2 regions of the Bradyrhizobium sp. AUGA SZCCT0182 genome follow, and region 1 is predicted to be linked to the other one. Evidence: predicted binding sites of a transcription regulator. Region 1 holds the regulator's gene; the other holds the start of a gene.

Region 1 (10,137 bases):
GCTTGGCCAGCGACATCAGCTGGGCGTTGACCTGGTAGGGCTTGAGCACGTTGTGGCGATGCTCGCCGTCCTTGTCGCCCATCGACACCCAGGTGTCGGTCACGACGCAGTCGGCGCCGGCGACGGCGGCTTCCGGGTCGTTGCCGAGCACGATCGGCGCCTGCGTCGCCTTGATCCAGTCCTTCATCGCCTTGTTCGGCGCGAGCTGCGGCGGGGTGGCCACGTTCAGTTTGAACTTCAGGCGTTCCGCCGCATGCGCCCATGACGCCAGCACGTTGTTGTCATCGCCGGTCCAGGCCACGGTGCGGCCCTCGATCGAGCCGCGATGCTCCTCGAACGTCATCAGGTCCGCCATCACCTGGCAGGGATGCGAGCGCCGGGTGAGCCCGTTGATGACGGGCACGGTGGCGTTGGCGGCAAGCTCCAGCAACGCATCGTGATTGAGGATGCGGATCATGATCGCATCGACGTAACGCGACAGCACGCGCGCGGTATCGGCGATGGTCTCGCCGCGGCCGAGTTGCATTTCCGCGCCGGTCAGCATGATGGCCTCGCCGCCGAGCTGGCGCATGCCGACGTCGAACGAGACCCGGGTGCGGGTCGACGGCCGTTCGAAGATCATCGCCAGGGTCTTGCCCTCGAGCGGCTTTCTGGGCGTCTCATGCGCCTTCAGCTTCGCCTTCATGGCGACGCTCAGGTCCAGCATGTTGCGCAATTCCTTCGGCGGCAGCTCGCTGATATCGAGAAAGTGACGTAGGGACTTGCTCATCACCCCGCCGCCTTCTTCTTGTCGCCTGACAGCGCGATGCAGGCGCGTTCGAGGCTTTGGACGGATTGCTCGATCTCGGATTCGGAAACGATCAGGGGCGCGAGGAAGCGCACGACATTGTCGCCGGCGCCGACCGTCAGCAGCTTCTGGTCCCGCAGCGCGGCGACGAGATCGCCCGAGGGCACCACGGCCTTGACGCCGATCAGCAGCCCTTCGCCGCGCACTTCCGCCAGCACGGAAGGATAGCGATCGACCACGGAAGCGAGCTTCTGTTTCAAGAGCAGCGACACTTTCTGCACGTGGTCGAAGAAGCCGGGTTTGAGCATCACGTCGAGCACCGCGTTGGCGGAGGCGATCGCCAGCGGGTTGCCGCCGAAGGTCGAGCCGTGCGAGCCCGGCGTCATGCCGGACGCCGCCTCTGCCGTGGCGAGACAGGCGCCGATCGGAAAGCCGCCGCCGAGCGCTTTTGCCAGCGACATGATGTCGGGGGTGACGCCGAGGCGCTTATAGGCAAACAGATCGCCGGTGCGGCCCATGCCGGTCTGCACCTCGTCGAAAATCAGCAGCAGGCCCTTGTCGTCGCACAATTGGCGGAGCGCCTTGTAGAACGCATGCGGCGCGCTGCGGACACCGCCCTCGCCCTGCACCGGCTCGATCAGGATGGCGGCGGTCTGCGGCCCGATCACCTTCTTCACCGCTTCGAGATCGCCATGCGCGACCTGGTCGAAGCCGTCCAGCGGCGGACCGAAACCTTCCAGATATTTGGCCGAGCCGGTCGCCGCCAGCGTGCCCAGCGTGCGGCCGTGGAACGCGCCCTCGAAGGTGACGATGCGGTAGCGCTCGGGATGTCCCTTGGCGGCGTGATAGCGGCGCGCGACCTTGATCGCGCATTCCATCGCTTCCGCGCCGGAATTACAGAAGAACACCAGATCGGCAAAGCTCTGCTCGCACAGCCTTGCTGCAAGCTTGTCGCCGTCCGGACTCCTGAACAGGTTCGACATGTGCCAGAGCTTGGTGGCCTGCTCCTGCAAGGCTGCGACCAGATGCGGATGGCAGTGGCCGAGCGCATTCACTGCCACACCCGAGGTGAAGTCGAGATAGCGCTCGCCTGACGTCGAGATCAGCCACGCGCCTTCGCCGCGTTCGAAACCGAGATCGACTCTCGCGAATACGGGAAGCAGATGCGACGGGGCGCTGTTGGTCATGGCTATCACTGACGGTTAGAGACCGGCCACATAGCGTGCATTGGCGCGAACGCGGCACAGCCGGTCTTGCGAAAACAAAACGTGCCGCCTTTTCGGGGCGGCACGTGACAGGCATTCTATGCTGGCTTTGGACCGTGTCAACACGCCGAAATCCGCTTGTTTTGAGCATGATCTCCGGGCAAGCGCCTTGCGCTTGTCCCGAGGGAAAACCGGCGTCCACTTTTCCGGATCATGCTCGAACCGCTTCCCTGCGGTGCAAGATAAAGCAATCCGTAGCATTCCGGTGCCGTGGAAAACTCCAATTACAATGCATAAATACCGGAACATGTGGACGCACGGACGCGTACTCTTGCGCCAGAGTCCCGCCATATTGTAGCGTCTGGGCTGTCGGGTACGACATCTCGTGCGGAAGTACTGACCCCTAGAGTCCATTTTGTAAGGCGTAAACGTTCGGGCGGCTTTTTTGCGCCCGGCGAGGGCTAAGGGATTCTGCCCGCTGGGATTTTTGAGAATTGGCATCGCCAGCGCTGCCCCCGGTTTGGCCGGCTCTGTGCGAAGGGAAGAATGCGATGACGGTATTGACCTGGTCCGACGAGCGCGTCGAGCAGCTTAAAAAGCTCTGGGAGGGCGGACTTTCCGCCAGCCAGATCGCCGCGGAACTCGGAAATGTGACGCGAAATGCAGTGATCGGCAAAGTGCACCGGCTGGGTCTCTCCGGCCGTGCCAAGAGCCCCTCCTCGGCCGCGCCGCGTCAGCGCAAGGCGCGCCCCGCCCAGCAGATGATGCGGGTGGCGCGCCCGGTGTCGCGCGGCAACACCGCGCTGGCCCACGCCTTCGAGGTGGAGATGGAGCCGGATCCGGTCGCCTACGACAATGTGGTGCCGATGAGCCAGCGGCTGACGCTGCTCGAATTGAACGAGGCCACCTGCCACTGGCCGATCGGCGACCCCTCCAGCTCGGAATTCTTTTTCTGCGGCGGCAAGGCGCTCAGCAGCCTGCCCTATTGCGCGCATCACTCGCGCATCGCCTATCAGCCGGCCTCCGATCGCCGCCGCCCGGCGCCGAAGCCGACCAGGTAAGGGCTGCGCATCAGCTACGCGGAAAATATCCGCTGTCGTCCCTGCGAACGCAGGGACCCATAACCACAGGCGATCGTGGTTAGGCTTGGCTGGAGCTCCAGCTCGCTTCAAAAATCGATACTTGTGGTTATGGGTCCCGGCCTTCGCCGGGACGACGATGGAGTATTGGCTACTCCACCTTCGCGAACCGATCATCCAGCGCGTAGCCGGCGCCGCGCACGGTGCGGATCGGGTCCTGTTCGCGGCCGGGGTTGAGCAGTTTGCGCAGGCGGCCGATATGGACGTCGACGGTACGCTCGTCGATGTAGATGTCGCGGCCCCAGACGCTGTCGAGCAGTTGCTCGCGGCTGAATACGCGGCCGGGATGTTCCAGGAAAAACTCCAGCAGGCGATATTCGGTGGGGCCGAGATCGATCGGACGGCCCGAGCGCGCGACGCGGCGCTTCTCGCGGTCGAGTTCGATATCGCCATAGGTCAGCACGGTGGCCAGCCGCTCCGGGCTCGCCCGCCGCAACAGGCCCTTCACCCGCGCCAGCAGCTCCGGCACCGAAAAGGGTTTTACGATGTAGTCGTCGGCGCCGGTCGCCAGCCCCCGCACCCGTTCGCTTTCCTCGCCGCGCGCGGTCAGCATGATGATCGGCAGCGCCTTGGTCTCCGGCCGCGCCCTTAAGCGGCGGCACAGTTCGATGCCGGACAGGCCCGGCAGCATCCAGTCCAGCACGATCAGGTCGGGCACCCGCTCCTTCAACCGTGTATCGGCGTCGTCACCGCGGGCGACGGTTTCGACCTCATAGCCTTCGGCATCGAGGTTGTAGCGCAGAAGCGTGGTGAGCGCTTCCTCGTCTTCAACCACCAGAATGCGTGCGTTCATCTATGTAAGCCTCTTGTGTTTTGACGCGCTGTCGATACGCGAAAAACGTCTCTCGTTCCGCTGTCAGTTCAGTAACTAGTTTCCCGGCACAGTCGTGGCAAAATTCGTCATGTCGCCCTTCGGGCGCTTGTCGAGGATCTGCTGGCCTTCGATCATGTAGAACACGGTCTCGGCGATGTTGGTGGCATGGTCGCCGATCCGCTCGATGTTCTTGGCGCAGAACATCAGATGGATACAGAACGAGATGTTGCGCGGATCTTCCATCATGTAGGTCAGGAGTTCGCGGAACAGCGAGGTGCAGATGGCGTCGACTTCCTCGTCGCCCTTCCAGACCGCCATCGCCGCCGGCAGGTCGTGCGACGCGTAGGCGTCAAGCACGGACTTGACCTGCGACTGCACCAGATCGGTCATGTGTTCGAGACCGCGGATCAGTTTCAGCGGCTGGAAATCGTTCTCCAGCGCCGCGACGCGCTTGCCCATGTTCTTGGCGAGGTCGCCGATCCGTTCCAGATCGGTGGCCACCCGCATGGCGCCGACGATCTCGCGCAGGTCGATGGCCATCGGCTGGCGGCGGGCAATCGTCAGCACCGCGCGTTCCTCGATCAGGTGCTGCAGGCGGTCGATCTCGGCGTCGGAGGCGACGACGCGTTTTCCCAGCGCAACGTCGCGCCGGATCAAGGCATCGACGGATTCGGTGATCATGCGTTCGGCAAGGCCGCCCATTTCGGCGACCAGGCGGGTCAATTCCTGAAGATCGCTGTCGAACGCCTTCGCGGTATGCTCTGAAGCCATTGTCTTCTCCTCGCGATGTGCGCTTAGCCGAACCGGCCGGTAATGTAATCCTGGGTGCGTCGGTCGCTCGGCGAGGTGAAAATCTTGTTGGTGTCGTCGAATTCGACCAGTTCACCGAGATACATGAAGGCGGTCTTGTCCGAGACGCGCGCCGCCTGCTGCATGTTATGGGTCACGATGGCGATGGTGTAGTCCTCCGCCAATTCTGTGATCAATTCCTCGACCTTGGCGGTCGAAATCGGGTCCAGCGCCGAGCAGGGCTCGTCGAACAGGATCACTTCAGGGCGCACCGCCACCGTGCGCGCGATACAGAGCCGCTGCTGCTGGCCGCCGGACAGGCTGAGGCCCGATGCATTCAGCTTGTCCTTGACCTCGTTCCACAGCGCACCGCCACGCAACGCCTTTTCGACGCGGCCGTCCATCTCGGATTTCGAGATCTTCTCATAAAGGCGGATGCCGAAGGCGATGTTTTCGTAGATCGTCATCGGAAACGGCGTCGGCTTCTGGAACACCATGCCGACCCGGGCGCGCAGCAGATTGAGATCGAGCTTGGGGTCGAGGATGTTGGTCTGGTCGAGCATCAATTGCCCGGTCGCCTTCTGGCCCGGATAGAGGTCGTACATCCGGTTGAAGATCCGCAGCAGCGTGGACTTGCCGCAGCCGGACGGCCCGATGAAGGCGGTGACGCGGTGGGTGCCGAGCGTGAGGTTGATGTTCTTCAGCGCGTGGTGCTCGCCATAGTAGAAGTTCAGGCCCCGCGCGGTCACTTTCGGCGGCGCGTCGGGCAGCGCCACGTGGGGAACGCCCGCGTTGACGGCACTCATGGATACAGAAACTTCGGTCATTTTGCGGTCCTCTCGGCGCCAAGGATGCGCGCGCCAATATTCAGGGCGAGTACGGTCAGGGTGATGAGCAGCGCCCCGCTCCAGGCGAGCTGCTTCCAGTATTCGTAGGGGCTCTGCACGAAGTTGTTGATGGTGACCGGCAGGTTCGCCATCGTCTTGGTGAGATCGAGGCTGAAGAACTGGTTCGACAGCGCGGTGAACAGCAGCGGCGCGGTTTCGCCGGCGACGCGGGCGGTGGCGAGCAGCACGCCGGTGATGAGACCACTTCGCGCGGCGCGATAGGCGATCCGCTTGATCACCAGCGAGCGCGGCAGGCCGAGCGCGGACGCCGCTTCACGCAGCGGATTGGGCACCAGGCCGAGCATGTCCTCGGTGGTGCGGACCACCACGGGGATCACGATCACGGCCAGCGCCAGACAGCCGGCAAAGGCCGAGAAGCCGCCCATCGGCACCACGATGGCGCCGTAGACGAACAGGCCGATGATGATCGAGGGCGCGCTGAGCAGGATGTCGTTGATGAAGCGGATCACCGAGGTGAGCCGGTCATGCTTGCCGTATTCGGCCAGATAGGTTCCGGCCAGCATGCCGAGCGGCGCGCCGATGCCGACCCCGATCGCAGTCATGATGATCGAACCGATGATCGCGTTGCGCAGACCGCCATCGGTCGAGCCGGGCGGCGGCGTGTCCTGGGTGAAGACGGCCAGGTTGAGGCCGGCCAGGCCGTTATAGAACAGCGTGAACAGGATCAGCGCTAGCCATGTCACGCCGAACAAGGCGGCGCCGACGCAGAGGCCCCGGATGATGATGTCATTGCGGCGGCGGGAGGCGTAAATCGGGTTCATGGCTCAGTTCCCCGCCTTCTTTTCCAGCCGCATCAGCATCAGCCGGGCGGCCGACAGGACGAAGAACGTCAGCACGAACAACAGCAGGCCGAGCAGGATCAGGCCGGACTGGTGCAGGCCGTCGCTCTCGGCGAATTCGCTGGCGATCGCCGCCGAGATCGTGGTGCCCGGCGCGAAGATCGAAGATGAGATCTTGAACGAGTTGCCGATGATGAAGGTGACCGCCATGGTTTCGCCGAGCGCGCGGCCGAGCGCCAGCATCACGCCGCCGATCACGCCGACCCTTGTGTAGGGGATCACCACGTTGCGGACGACTTCCCAGGTGGTGCAGCCGACGCCGTAGGCGGCTTCCTTCAGCACCGGCGGCACCGTCTTGAAGACGTCGACCGAGATCGAGGTGATGAAGGGCAGCACCATGATCGCAAGGATCAGCGCGGCGTTGAACAGGCTGAGATAAGACGGGGGACCTGCGAAGATGGTGCCGAGAACCGGGACGCCGTCGAAGATGCTGATCATGAACGGCTGGAACGAGTTGGCCAAAAACGGGCCCAGCACGAAGAAGCCCCACATGCCGTAGATGATCGAGGGAATGCCGGCGAGCAGTTCGACCGCGAGCCCGATCGGACGGCGCAGCCAGATCGGACAGATCTCGGTCAGGAACACCGCAATGCCGATACCGACCGGAATGGCGATCATCATCGCGATCACGGAGGTGATCAGCGTGCCGTAGATCGGCCCGAGCGCGCCCAGCACCGGCGGATCGGCTGATGGCGCCCAGCGCGAGGTGAACAGGAACGAGAAGCCGTATTCCCTGATCGCAGGCCAGGCGCCCACGATCAGCGATAAGATGATGCCGCCGAGAATGAGCAGCACCGAGATCGCACAGGCGCGCGTGAGCCAATAGAAGGTAACGTCACCAAGCTTGAAGGCGCTGAGGGCCCTGGCGCGATCGTAAGGTCCTGCAGCTTCCATCACGTCGCTCTGAACGGCCATGTCTGCCACGCCAATCCCCTGTACTGTATAGCCCAACTGCCCCGGACCCGGCGCCGGTTTTGCACCGGACTCTTGAACCAAGACCCCTGTCGGCCAAGACCCTGTCGACCAAGACCTTGTCGACCAAGTCACTCGGCAAACCAGACCCGCCCGTATTCGCCCTCCTGCCCGGAGGGAAAGACCCAACCCGGAAAGACCCGGGTTGGGCAAAGTGGGAGCACGCTCCCATTGTCGCCGGGCCGGAACGCCGCCCGGCTCTTGTTCTTAAGTTCAGCTCTTGATCTCGGCGGTCCAGGTCTTTTCGATCAGCTTAACCACGGAGTCCGGCATCGGGATGTAGTCGAGCTCCTCAGCCATCTTGCCGCCCTTCTCGAACGACCATTTGAAGAACTTGATGGCTTCCTGGGACGCGGCCTTATCGGTCGCGGACTTGTGCATCAGGATGAAGGTCGCGGCGGTGATCGGCCACGAGGTTTCGCCGGGCTGGTCGGTGAGGATGACGTAGTAGCCGGGCGCCTTCGCCCAGTCGGCGTTGGCCGCAGCAGCCTGGAACGAGGCTACCGTCGGCTGCACGGTCTTGCCTGCCTTGTTGACCATCGCGGCATAGGTCAGCTTGTTCTGCTTGGCGTAGGCGTACTCGACGTAGCCGATCGCGTTCTTGGTCTGGCCGATGTTGCCGGCAACGCCTTCATTGCCCTTGGCGCCAACGCCCGTCGGCCATTCGACCGCGGTGCCGAGACCGACCTTGGCCTTCCACTCGGCGTTCGACTTCGACAGATAGTCGGTGAAGTTGAAGGTGGTGCCCGAACCGTCGGAGCGGCGGACCACGGTGATGGCGTCGGTCGGCAGCTTCAGCTTCGGATTGAGCTTGGCAATCGCGGGATCGTCCCACTTCTTGATCTTGCCGAGATAGATGTCGCCGAGCACTTCGCCCGAGAGCACGAGTTCGCCCGACTTGATGCCTTCGAGGTTCACGACGGGGACGATCGCGCCCATCACCATCGGCCACTGCACGAGGCCATCCTTTTCGAGGGCCTCAGCCTTCAGCGGCGCATCGGTGGCGCCGAAGGTCACGGTCTTGGCCAGGATCTGCTTGATGCCGGCGCCGGAGCCGATCGACTGGTAGTTCAGACCGTTGCCGGTCTCCTTTTTGTAGGCATCGGCCCACTTGGAATAGACCGGGAACGGGAAGGTGGCGCCCGCGCCGGTGATATCGGCTGACAACGCCGAGGTCGAGGCGGCGACGAGGCCTGCCGCGACGATTGTCTTGATGAAATTCATGGCTGGTCTCCATCTGGTGAGCGAAGCGCCTGTTAACGCCCGATCGCGCTCACGCCGCATCCGTTTAGGTGCGGTCAATAGAGCTTTTACGAAGGTTCGATGACAGTTGGATGACAGACTCAAGCGATTGGAATCGCTAGAGTTTAAGTCCCTGCCGGGGGTTTCGCCTGGGGAAAGCAGGCGGTAAAAGTGGCCCCGTTTTTGGGCACGCTTTCGATCAAAAGCCGGCCGCGATGGCGGTTAACAATATGTTTCACCAAGGATAAACCGAGCCCGGTTCCACCCTGCGCCCGGCTGTCGCCGACATCGACCCGGTAGAACCGCTCGGTCAGCCGCGGCAGATGCTCCGGGGCAATTCCGGGCCCGAAATCGCGCACCAGGACGCGGACCTCAGGCGCGCCGTCGGCGGAATTCGCATGCACCAGCGAGACGATGACCTTGCCGCCGGACGCGCCATATTTGAGCGCGTTCTCGATCAAATTTTCGAACAGCCGCAGCAGCTCCTCGCGATCGCCCGCGATCGTCACCGGCAGCTCAGGCAGATCGATCTCGATGGCGACCTGGCGTTCATGCGCCAGCGGCTCCAGCCCGTCGGCGACCTGGCGGATGATGGGCACGATGTCGACCGAGGTATCGGGCCGAACATGCGCCGACAATTCGACCCGCGACAGCGACAAGAGATCGTCGATCAGCCGCGCCATGCGCGTCGCCTGCGCGTGCATGATCCCGAGAAAGCGCTCGCGCGCCTTGACGTCATCCTTGGCCGGCCCTTGCAGCGTATCGATGAAGCCGGACAGGGCGGCGAGCGGCGTACGCAGTTCGTGGCTGGCATTGGCGACGAAATCGGCGCGCATCTCCTCGACCCGGCGCAGCGGCGTCTGATCGTGGAACGTCATCAGCATGCACTTGTCGGCGCCGCCGAACAGCGTCGGCACCGGCACCGGCGTGATGATCAACTCCATCCAGCGGTCGACCGGCACATGGTCGAGATAGGTCGCGCGGCGCGGCTCGCTGGTCGCGATCGCCTCGCGCAGGGCGGTGATGATTTCGGGCGAGCGAAGCGCGAACTGGGCAAGCTCGTTCTTGCGCAAAGCGGGGGCAAGCTGGGCTGCCGCAGCATTGAGATGGATCACGCGGCCGGCGCGGTCGAGCAGCACGGCCGGATCCGGCATGCCGGCCACGACGGCGCTGACGGCGGCGGCTTCGACCGGATTGACGCCGCGAACGTCTTCGCGCGAGGTGGCCGTATCATGCAGCCGCCATGGCACCAGGGCTGCGGCGGCAATGCAGATAAAGGCGGCAATTGCGCGCGCCACCCCGAGTTCGCCGGTCGCAACGAATACCGACAAAGCGAGGCCCGCGACCAGCAGGATAATGGCCGAATGCCGTAACCGGTCGGACCATGGGGCAAAATAGGAGGAGGAAGAGGAGGAATCGTCTATCGCCATTGTTGGCTTTGT
Region 2 (10,137 bases), on a different contig from region 1:
AGCCCGGCGCCCGAGCCGATTGGTTCGGCGATGAGCTACGATGCTGATATCGAGCGCGCCCGCCGTCTGATGCCGCTGGTGGAGGAAGGTTTTGCTTCCAGCCTGACCGAAGCCGCCACGCGGTTTGCGCTGTCGCACCCGGCGATGGGTACCATCCTGGTCGGCATGGCGACGCCGCAGGAGTTCGAGGGCGCATTTGCCGCGGTCGAAAAAGGTCCATTGCCGCAGGCGGCGCTCGACCGGCTGTCGACATTGCGGCTGGCGTTCTCCGGCGAACCGCGGTGATCGGCGAGCATGGTCGCCAGCGCCACCTATGCCGAATTCCTGAGCGAGCAGCTGGCGCCGCTGGGCCGCGTCACCATGCGGCGCATGTTCGGCAAGACCGGCGTGTTCTGCGACGGCGTGATGCTTGCCGTGGTGACGGAGAATACGCTCTATTTCCGGGTCGATGACCAGAACCGTGAGATATTCAAGGAAGCCGAGGCGTTTCCGCCGCTCAACTATGCGAAGAAGGGCGCCATGATCGACCTCTCCTTCTGGCGCGTGCCGGAGCGGCTGTTCGACGAACCCGATGAGCTGATCGTCTGGGCGCGCGCCGCTTTGGCGGCGGCGCACCGGGTTGCGGCGAAGCGGGGGCGGGCGGCACCAAGTAAACCCAACCGTCGTCGTCCCGGCGAACGCCGGGACCCTTAAGCACAAATGCTTATTGTTAGAGCCGATGTCGCTCCAGCCTCGTGCACGATGACCTTCGGTGGCTATGGGTCCCGGCATTCGCCGGGACGACATGGAATTTGTTGCACGCCCGCTCACCGCCCCGGGCTGGAAATCAGCGGCGGTGCGGTTGAACCGGCGGCAAGCGAACGTTGCACCATGACGGTGTCGGCCCAGCGGCCGTAGCGGTAGGCGACGCCCGGCAGCAGGCCGGCGCGGGCAAAGCCGAACCTTTCATGCAGCGCGAGCGAGGCCGTGTTGTCGGAATCGATATAGCCGATCATCTGCCGGAACCCGGCGGCGGCGCAGACATCGATCAGCTCCTGCAACAACAGCCGTCCGACGCCGCGTCCCTGATGCTCGCGATGCACATAGATCGAATGCTTGACCGCGTAGCGATAGGCCGGCCGCTTGCGAAACAGCACGACGTAAGCGTAGCCCACCACCTCGCCGCCGCAGGTCGCCACCAGATGCGGCAGGCGCTGGCTGCGCAGGTTCTTGCGCCGGTCGCGCAAATCCTCCGGCTCCGGGGTGCCGCTGTCGTCGACGCCTTCTTCAATGCCGCGGCGGATATGATGGCGGTAGATCGCCAGCATCGCCTCGACATCGCCGTCGCGCGAGGGCCGGACCAGCACCGGTTGGTCGCTCGTCATGGCCGGACCTGCGGTTTCGTTTGGCCGGTTCATTCGGCGACCACGTAGGTATAGAGCCGGATGCGGCCGGACGGATCGACTTCCTTGTAGACGCCCTGAATCTCGACGTCGAAGCCGGGGAAGGTGTTGAAGCAGGTTTCGAACATTTTGAGGTAGTCGATCATCGGCTGCGCCCGCTCGGTCAATCGTTCGCCCGGCACGATGGTGGCGATGCCGGGCGGATAGACCACAAAGGGCGTCGTGGCAATGCGGCCGGGGATGGCGTCGATCGGCAGATAGTCGACGTCGTTGCGAACCAGATAGCGCGCGGCGTCGCGCGGCGACATCGCGATGTCAGGCAGATGCTCGGCGAGGAATTGCTTGGCCTGCAGCGCGCTGACGCCGGCGTTGCGGAAGAAGCCGTGCATCTCGCCACAGAGATCGCGTAAGCGCACGCCGGCATAGCGCTTCGGCCGGCGCTGATGGAATTCCGGGATCACCTCTTCCAGCAGCGCGTTGTCGTCGTGCAGTTTCTTGAACGCGACGAGGCCCGAGATCAGCGTGCCGGCCTTGCTGGCCTCGACGCCGGGGGTGAGCAGGAACAGCAGCGAGTTGAGATCGTTCTTTTCCGCCACGATGCGATTTTCGCGCAGATACTGCGCGACAACGGGGGCGGGAATGCCGTGGTCGGCATAGCGGCCGGTGGCATGGTCGAAGCCGGGGGTCAGCACCGTCAGCTTGTTCGGGTCGGTCATGGCGAAGCCCGCGGTCAGATCGGGAAAACCGTGCCAGCGCGCGTCCGGCGAAAGCTGCCAATAAACGGGATCGGTGACCAGCATGTCGGTGGAGATGGTCTCCCAGGCCACATTGTGCACGGCGCCCGCGCGGGAAACGTCTGGTATCGCGACGCGGTCGGGCACGAACGGCTCGAAGAACCAGCGGCGTTCGGGCCGCGCTTCCTTCTCCTCGAATTCGCGGCGGACCGCGCGCATCTTCTTGCGCAGCTCGATGCCGAGCCGGATCGTGTCGTCCCACAGCACCTCGCCGGAGCGGCCCTTCATCATCTGCGCGCCGACATCGAGAGAGGCGAAGATCGGATAGAACGGCGAGGTCGAGGCGTGCTGCATGAAGCTTTCGTTGAAGCGCCGGTGTTCGATGCGGCGCTTCTGGCCGGTGATATGGCGGTCCTTGATGTGGATCTGCGAGGCCTGCGAGAAGCTCGCCAGCTGCTTGTGGGTCGACTGGGTCGCGATGATGCCGGGCGCGTCGGGGCCGAGACCGGACAGTCCCATCGCGAAACGTCCGGCATAGAGCGGATGAAACTTCATGAAGCCGGCCCAGGCCTCGTCGAACAGGATGTAGTCGCAGAGATGGCCGATCGCTTTCAGGATCATCTCGGCACTGTGGATCGTGCCGTCATAGGTGCACTGCTCGACCACGGCGACCCGGAAAGGACGCGGCTTACGCCAGGCCTCGGGGTCCTTGACCAGCGGATGGCTGCGGATGCGTTCGCGCAAACTCGTCTCGTCGATCGCGTCCCAGCGCATCGGGCCGATCAAGCCCCAGGCGTTGCGGACGGTCGGGATATAAACCGGAATGCCGCCGGCCATCATCAGCGCGCCGTGATGGGCCGCCTTGTGGTTGTTGCGGTCGAACAGCACGAGGTCGCCGTCGGTGACCAGCGCGCCCAGCACCACCTTGTTGGAGGTCGAGGTGCCGTTGAGCACGAAATAGGTCTTTTCGGCGCCGAAGATTTGCGCCGCTTCCTTTTGCGCCTTCAGCGCCGGGCCTTCATGGGTCAGGAGATCGCCGAGGTCGAGCACGGAATTGTCGAGGTCGTCGCGGAACACGGCTTCGCCGAGATGTTCGACGAACACCCGGCCGATCGGGCTGCGGCTGTAGAACACGCCGCCATTGTGGCCCGGGCAGGTCCATAGCTGGTTGCCCTCTTCGGCATAGTCGACCAGCGCGCCGAAAAACGGCGTCTTCAGGGTTTCGGCATATTGCTTCAGGCGGCTGATCAGGTTCTTGGCGATGAAGGGCGGCGTTTCCTCGGACAGGAACACATAGCCGTCGATGAAATCCAGCACCTCGACCGGCAGGTCCTCGAACCGCTTGCGGCGGATCAAAAGGATGATCGGAAAATCGAGGCCGCGCCGCCGCATCAGATTGATCAGGGCCATGGTCTTGCCCTCGAGGCCCTTTTTGCCCCAGTCGACCACCATGCAGCCGATCGCGGCGTCGGTTTGAACCGCGATTTCCGCATCCTCGAGCCTGCGCGCCCGGACCACTTCAAAGCCGGACCGCTCGATCTCGGTGATGATCTGGTTGAAACGGAGGCCTTCGAGATCGTCGGTATCAAAGACCGGTGCGGCGAACAGAAAGGTGAAGCGTCGGAAATAGTCCATCGGTGCCCTCGAATGTGTGTCCAGCAAGCTGTTGGCGCATTCGATGACATCTGGATGACGGATGGGTTCCGGCCCGGCCGCCCGAAACCCTGCCGCTCGATCGGCGGCTGCCCATCACCCCCGGTATCGCAGCGCCTCCACCAGCACTGCAAACGCCGGCGTGGGTTGCCGGCGGCTCGGGTAATAGAGGTGATACCCGGAAAACGGCGCGCACCAGTCGTCGAGCACGCGGATGAGACGGCCGTCGGCGAGATGCTTCTTGACTTGGTCCTCGGGCAGATAGGCGAGGCCGTGCCCCGCCAGTACCGCGTTCAGCCGGAGCGGGATGCTGTTGAACACCAGCTGCCCATCGACGCGCACCTTGACTTCGCGACCGCGTTTCTCGAATTCCCAGGCGTAGATTCCACCTGATGTCGGCAGGCGGACAGTGATGCAGTCGTGCGCCGTAAGATCCTGCGGCTTCTTCGGCTTCGGCTTTCGTTCGAAATACGAGGGCGAGCCAACCACGGTCATGCAGAAGTCCGGTCCGATGCGCACGGCGATCATGTCCTTGGCCACTTGCTCACCGAGACGAACGCCGGCGTCGTATCGCTCCGCGACGATGTCGGTCAGGCCGTAATCGATGGTCAGCTCGACCTTGATGTCGGGGTAACGCGGCAGCAGCGTCGTCAAGGCAGGCCAGAGCACGGCCAGGGCCGCATGCTCGCCGGCCGTGATCCGGATGGTACCGGCGGGTTTTTCCCGAAGCTCGGTCAGCGCTGATAGTTCGGAGTCGATTTGCTCGAACTTGGGGCCCACCGTCCGAACCAGCCGCTCTCCGGCCTCGGTCGTTGCCACGCTGCGGGTGGTGCGGGTCAACAACCGCAAGCCGAGCCGCTCTTCCAGTCCTCGAATGGTGTGACTGAGCGCCGATTGCGAAACCCCGAGCTGTGCTGCCGCCCGCGTAAAACTGCGTTCGCGCGCCACGGCCAGGAACGCCATGAGGTCGTTGGTGTTTTTGCCGAGCATTCATGAGCCTGTTTCATAAGTCCATGCCGATTATTAGGCCTAATCCGGCGGCGTTGCACCCGTTAAATGCCTGAAGGCACGCGGTCGTGACCTGCGCGATGTCGGCTGCGCGCAACCCCGGGTCATGATCGGCGTTAGTGGACGAGGCGGGCGCAAAACGAGCGAAGCGGCAAAAAGGGATTGATGGCATGCGAAGCCCCGGTGATTTCAGATTCTCTCGGCGCGACCTGTTGGTCGTCGGCGCCGCTTCTCTCACGGCGCCGGCTCTCGGGGTGACGACGTCGACCTTCGTGGCCAAGGCCGAGATCGCCCTGAAGCCTGCGGTTTCCGGAGCCCCGGTGATGTCGAAAGTGTCCTTCAACGTGAACGGCAAGGCGCGCGAGCTCGCGGTCGATACAAGGACCACGCTGCTCGATGCCTTGCGCGAGAATTTGCATTTCACCGGCACCAAGAAGGGCTGCGATCACGGCCAGTGCGGCGCATGCACGGTGATCGTCGGTGGCCGCAGGATCAATTCATGCCTGACGCTGGCTGTGATGCATGAGGGCGAAAGCGTCACCACCATCGAGGGCCTTGGCACGCCGGAGAACATGCACCCGATGCAGGCGGCCTTCGTCAAGCATGACGGCTATCAATGCGGCTATTGCACGCCCGGGCAGATCTGCTCGGCGGTCGCCGTGCTCGACGAGATCAAGGCCGGCATACCGAGCCATGTCAGCGCCGATCTGAACGCAGTCCCGCAACTCACCAATGCCGAATTGCGCGAGCGCATGAGCGGCAACATCTGCCGCTGCGGCGCCTATTCCAACATCGCCGAAGCCATCAGCGAAGTCGCCGGGAGGCAGGCATGAGATCCTTTACCTATGAGCGCGCCAATTCGCCGGCCGAGGCCGCCGCCGCGGCTGCGCGCCAGCAGGGCGCCAAATTCATCGCTGGTGGTACCAACCTGCTCGACCTGATGAAGCTCGAAATCGAGACGCCGGCGCATCTGATCGACGTCAACCGTCTCGGGCTCGACAAGATCGAGCCGACCGCCGATGGCGGACTGCGGGTTGGCGCGCTGGTGCGCAACACCGATCTTGCCGCGGACGAACGGGTGCGGCGCGATTACGGCGTGCTGTCGCGCGCGCTGCTCGCCGGCGCTTCGGGCCAGTTGCGCAACAAGGCGACGACCGCGGGCAATCTGCTGCAGCGGACCCGCTGCCCCTATTTCTACGACACCAACCAGCCCTGCAACAAACGTCAGCCCGGCAGCGGCTGTTCGGCGATCGGCGGCTTCAGCCGTCAGCACGCCGTGATCGGCGCCAGCGAAGCGTGCATCGCGACCCATCCGAGCGACATGGCGGTGGCCATGCGCGCGCTCGACGCCACGGTGGAAACAATTCAGCCCGATGGAGCCGCGCGAAAAATTCCGATCGCGGAATTCCACCGGCTGCCCGGCAATACGCCTGAGGTTGAGACCTCACTGGCGCCGGGCGAACTGATCACCGCCGTGACGTTGCCGAAACCCGTTGGCGGCAAGCAGATCTATCGCAAGGTGCGTGACCGCGCGTCTTATGCGTTCGCTCTGGTCGCGGTCGCGGCCATCGTGCAGCGCGACGGCTCCGGACGCGTCGCGCTCGGCGGCGTCGCCCACAAGCCCTGGCGCGTCGAAGCCGCCGAGGCCGAACTGCCGCGCGGCGCGAAAGCAGTGACGGCAAAACTGCTCGCCGACGCCAAACCTACCCATGAGAACGCCTTCAAGCTGCTGCTGGCCGAGCGGACGCTCGGCGCGGTGCTGGCAGAGGCGAGGGGATAGACCATGAAATTCGAAACCCCGGCGACCACCAACCCGATCGACCAGTTGAAGATCATCGGCAAGCCCGCGGACCGCATCGATGGTCCGTTCAAGACCACGGGCACTGCGCCCTATGCCTATGAGCGGCACGACAACATCGCGAACCCGGCCTGCGGCTATGTGGTCGGTTCAGCGATTGCCAAGGGCCGGATCGCCTCGATGGATCTGACAGCCGCCAAGACAGCATCCGGCGTGCTTGCCATCGTCACGGCTGACAATGCCGGCAAGCTCGCCAAGGGCAACCTCAACTTCGCCACGCTGCTCGGCGGTCCCGAGATCGAGCATTATCACCAGGCGATCGCGCTCGTGGTGGCGGAGACCTTCGAGCAGGCCCGCGCCGCCGCGCAACTGGTCCGCGTCGATTATGTCAGGACTGATGGCGTCTACGATCTCGCAGCGGTCAAGGATTCCGGCAAGCCCGCGCGCATCACCGGCGGTCCGGCCGATACCGCAGTCGGCGATTTCGCCGGTGCGTTCGCCGCGGCACCGGTTCAGCTCGACGCGACCTACACCACGCCCGATCACGCCCATGCGATGATGGAACCGCACGCCTCGATGGCCGCCTGGGACGGCGACAAGCTGATCGTGTGGACCTCAAACCAGATGATCGACTGGAGCGTTGGCGAACTGGCCAAGACGCTCGGCATGCCCAAGGACAAGGTCCGCCTGATATCGCCCTTCATTGGCGGCGGGTTCGGCGGCAAACTGTTCGTGCGGGCCGATGCGCTGCTCGCGGCATTGGGCGCCCGCGCGGCCGGGCGGCCGGTCAAGGTGGCGCTGACGCGCCCGATGATGTTCAACAACACCGTGCATCGGCCGGCCACGATCCAGCGCATCCGTATCGGCGCGACCAGGGACGGCAAGATCACGGCCATCGGCCATGAGGGCTGGTCCGGCAACCTGCCCGGCGGCAAGCCGGAGGCTGCGGTGCAGGCGACACGGCTGCTCTATGCCGGCGCCAACCGCATGACGGCGACGCGGCTTGCGGTGCTCGACCTGCCGGAAGGCAATGCGATGCGTGCGCCAGGCGAGGCGCCCGGCATGATGGCGCTGGAGATCGCGATGGACGAGATGGCGGAAAAGCTCGGGCTCGATCCGATCGAGTTCCGCATCCTCAATGACACCCAGGTCGATCCCGAAAAGCCGGAGCGGGCGTATTCGCACCGGCCGCTGATCGCGTGCATGGGGCTCGGCGCCAACCGCTTCGACTGGAGCAAGCGCAATCGCCAGCCGGGGCAGGTTCGCGACGGGCGATGGCTGGTCGGCATCGGCATGGCGGCTGCCTTCCGCAACAATCCGGTGATGAAATCGGCGGCGCGCGTGCGGCTCGACAACCGCGGCGTCGTTGTTGTCGAGACCGACATGACCGATATCGGCACCGGCACCTACACCATCATCGCGCAGACCGCAGCCGAGATGATGGGCCTGCCGCTTGACAAGATCATCGTACGCCTTGGCGATTCGGCCTTTCCGGTTTCGGCCGGATCGGGCGGGCAATGGGGCGCCAACAGCTCGACGTCAGGCGTCTACGCCGCGTGCGTCAAGCTGCGCGAGGCCGTGGCGCAGAAGCTCGGGTTCAATTCCACCGAGGCAGATTTCGCCGACGGGCAGGTGCGTTCGGGCAATCGCAGCGTGCCGCTGGCGCAGGCCGCGGGCGAGAGCGGCATCGTGGCCGAGGATGTGATGGAGTTCGGCGATCTCGGCAAGAAGTATCAGCAATCGACCTTCGGCGCGCATTTCGTCGAGGTTGGCGTCGATGCCGCGACCGCCGAAATTCGGGTGCGCCGAATGCTGGCGGTGTGTGCCGCGGGCCGCATCCTCAACCCCAAATCGGCGCGCAGCCAGGTGATCGGCGCGATGACGATGGGCGCCGGTGCCGCGCTGATGGAAGAACTGGCGGTCGACAAGCGCGGCGGTTTCTTCGTCAACCATGACCTCGCCGGCTACGAAGTGCCGGTGCATGCCGACATTCCGCATCAGGACGTGATCTTCCTCGACGAGACCGACCCGATGTCGTCGCCGATGAAGGCCAAGGGCGTCGGCGAACTCGGCATCTGCGGCGTCGGTGCCGCCATCGCCAACGCGATCTACAACGCGACCGGTGTGCGGGTGCGCGATTATCCGATCACGCTCGACAAGCTGCTTGCCCGGCTGCCGGAAGTGGCATGAGCGCCGAGCCCGCGCACCGACCGCGATGATCACGCGCAGACGCATGCTTGCAGCCGGTGGCGGCCTTGCCGTGCTGGCAGCGGGAGCTGCTGGCGCAAACGCGCCGGTAACACCACCACGAAGGATCAGTACCATGGACATCAAACGAAGCGGCTCGCAGCCGTCCGGCAAGGGACCTTCAGATTATTTCACCGGTACCGTCCGCGTCGATCCGCTGTTCAAGGCGACCGAACCGGCACGCGTGGTTGGCGCCAGCGTCACCTTCGAGCCCGGCGCGCGCACCGCGTGGCACACCCATCCGCTCGGACAGACCCTGGTCGTCACGTCAGGCTTTGGCCTGGTGCAGCACTGGGGCGGGCGGATCGAGGAGATCCGCCCCGGCGACGTAGTCTGGTTTCCGCCCGGCGAGAAGCACTGGCACGGCGCGGGACCCACGACGGCGATGACGCATCTGGCGATTCAGGAAGCGCTCGACGGCAAGACCGTCGACTGGATGGAAAAGGTCAGCGACGAACAGTACGCGCGATGATTTGTCGAACAATTGGAGAAGAAGAGAGTGCAGAAGCGTAAACTTGGTAAGAGCGGCCTCGAAGTCTCGGCGATCGGGCTCGGCTGCATGGGACTCAGCTTCGGCTATGGCCCGGCGGTCGAAAAGCAGGCGGGAATCGCGCTGATCCGCGCCGCCGTCGAGCGCGGTGTGACGTTTTTCGACACCGCCGAAGTGTATGGACCGTTCACGTCGGAGGAACTGGTCGGCGAGGCGCTGGCGCCGGTCCGCGACCAGGTCGTGATCGCCACCAAATTCGGTTTCGACATCGATCCGAAGACGGGCGCGCAGAGCGGTCTGAGCAGCCGGCCGGAGCACATCAAGCAAGTGGCGGAGGCTTCGCTGAAGCGGCTCAGGACCAACGTCATCGATCTGTTCTATCAGCACCGCGTCGATCCCAACGTGCCGATCGAGGATGTGGCGGGTGCGGTCAAGGATCTCATTCGCGAAGGCAAGGTCAGGCACTTTGGACTCTCCGAGGCCGCCGCGCCGACGATCCGGCGTGCCCATGCCGTGCAACCGGTCGCCGCACTTCAGAGCGAGTATTCGCTGTGGTGGCGCGAACCTGAAGAGGTGATCGTGCCGACGCTCGAAGAACTCGGCATCGGCTTCGTTCCCTTCAGCCCGCTCGGCAAGGGGTTCCTCACGGGCGCGATCAGCGAGACGACGACGTTCGACAAATCAGACTTCCGCAACGTGGTGCCGCGGTTCTCGCCGGAAGCGCGAAAAGCGAACCAGGCCTTGGTCGACCTGCTCGGCAAAATCGCCGCAGGCAAAAAGGCGACGTCGGCGCAGATCGCGCTCGCCTGGCTGCTGGCGCAGAAG

Evidence for each region. The regulator PhoB, encoded in region 1, activates phosphate uptake and scavenging genes when phosphate is short. The targets are predictions, from matches to a motif close to TGTCATNNANCTGTCAT.
Region 2: a site for PhoB is predicted at 3,795-3,811, ahead of JQ611_RS39620 (Orn/Lys/Arg decarboxylase N-terminal domain-containing protein). Genes of this name have one in related genera too.

Annotation. Positions count from the first base shown of each region.
Region 1 is NZ_JAFCLY010000001.1:479,632-489,768, reverse strand. Features, by position in the region: gene argF (ornithine carbamoyltransferase) at 1-769, opposite strand, end outside; gene JQ611_RS02285 (aspartate aminotransferase family protein) at 769-1,974, opposite strand; gene JQ611_RS02280 (GcrA family cell cycle regulator) at 2,544-3,053, shown strand; gene phoB (phosphate regulon transcriptional regulator PhoB) at 3,223-3,924, opposite strand; gene phoU (phosphate signaling complex protein PhoU) at 4,000-4,716, opposite strand; gene pstB (phosphate ABC transporter ATP-binding protein PstB) at 4,740-5,561, opposite strand; gene pstA (phosphate ABC transporter permease PstA) at 5,558-6,403, opposite strand; gene pstC (phosphate ABC transporter permease subunit PstC) at 6,407-7,396, opposite strand; gene pstS (phosphate ABC transporter substrate-binding protein PstS) at 7,667-8,677, opposite strand; gene JQ611_RS02245 (ATP-binding protein) at 8,821-10,125, opposite strand.
Region 2 is NZ_JAFCLY010000070.1:17,903-28,039, reverse strand. Features, by position in the region: gene JQ611_RS39635 (aldo/keto reductase) at 1-285, shown strand, start outside; gene JQ611_RS39630 (TfoX/Sxy family protein) at 295-693, shown strand; gene JQ611_RS39625 (GNAT family N-acetyltransferase) at 807-1,364, opposite strand; gene JQ611_RS39620 (Orn/Lys/Arg decarboxylase N-terminal domain-containing protein) at 1,394-3,751, opposite strand; gene JQ611_RS39615 (LysR family transcriptional regulator) at 3,866-4,759, opposite strand; gene paoA (aldehyde dehydrogenase iron-sulfur subunit PaoA) at 4,948-5,610, shown strand; gene JQ611_RS39605 (xanthine dehydrogenase family protein subunit M) at 5,607-6,557, shown strand; gene paoC (aldehyde oxidoreductase molybdenum-binding subunit PaoC) at 6,561-8,765, shown strand; gene JQ611_RS39595 (cupin domain-containing protein) at 8,899-9,294, shown strand; gene JQ611_RS39590 (aldo/keto reductase) at 9,322-10,137, shown strand, end outside.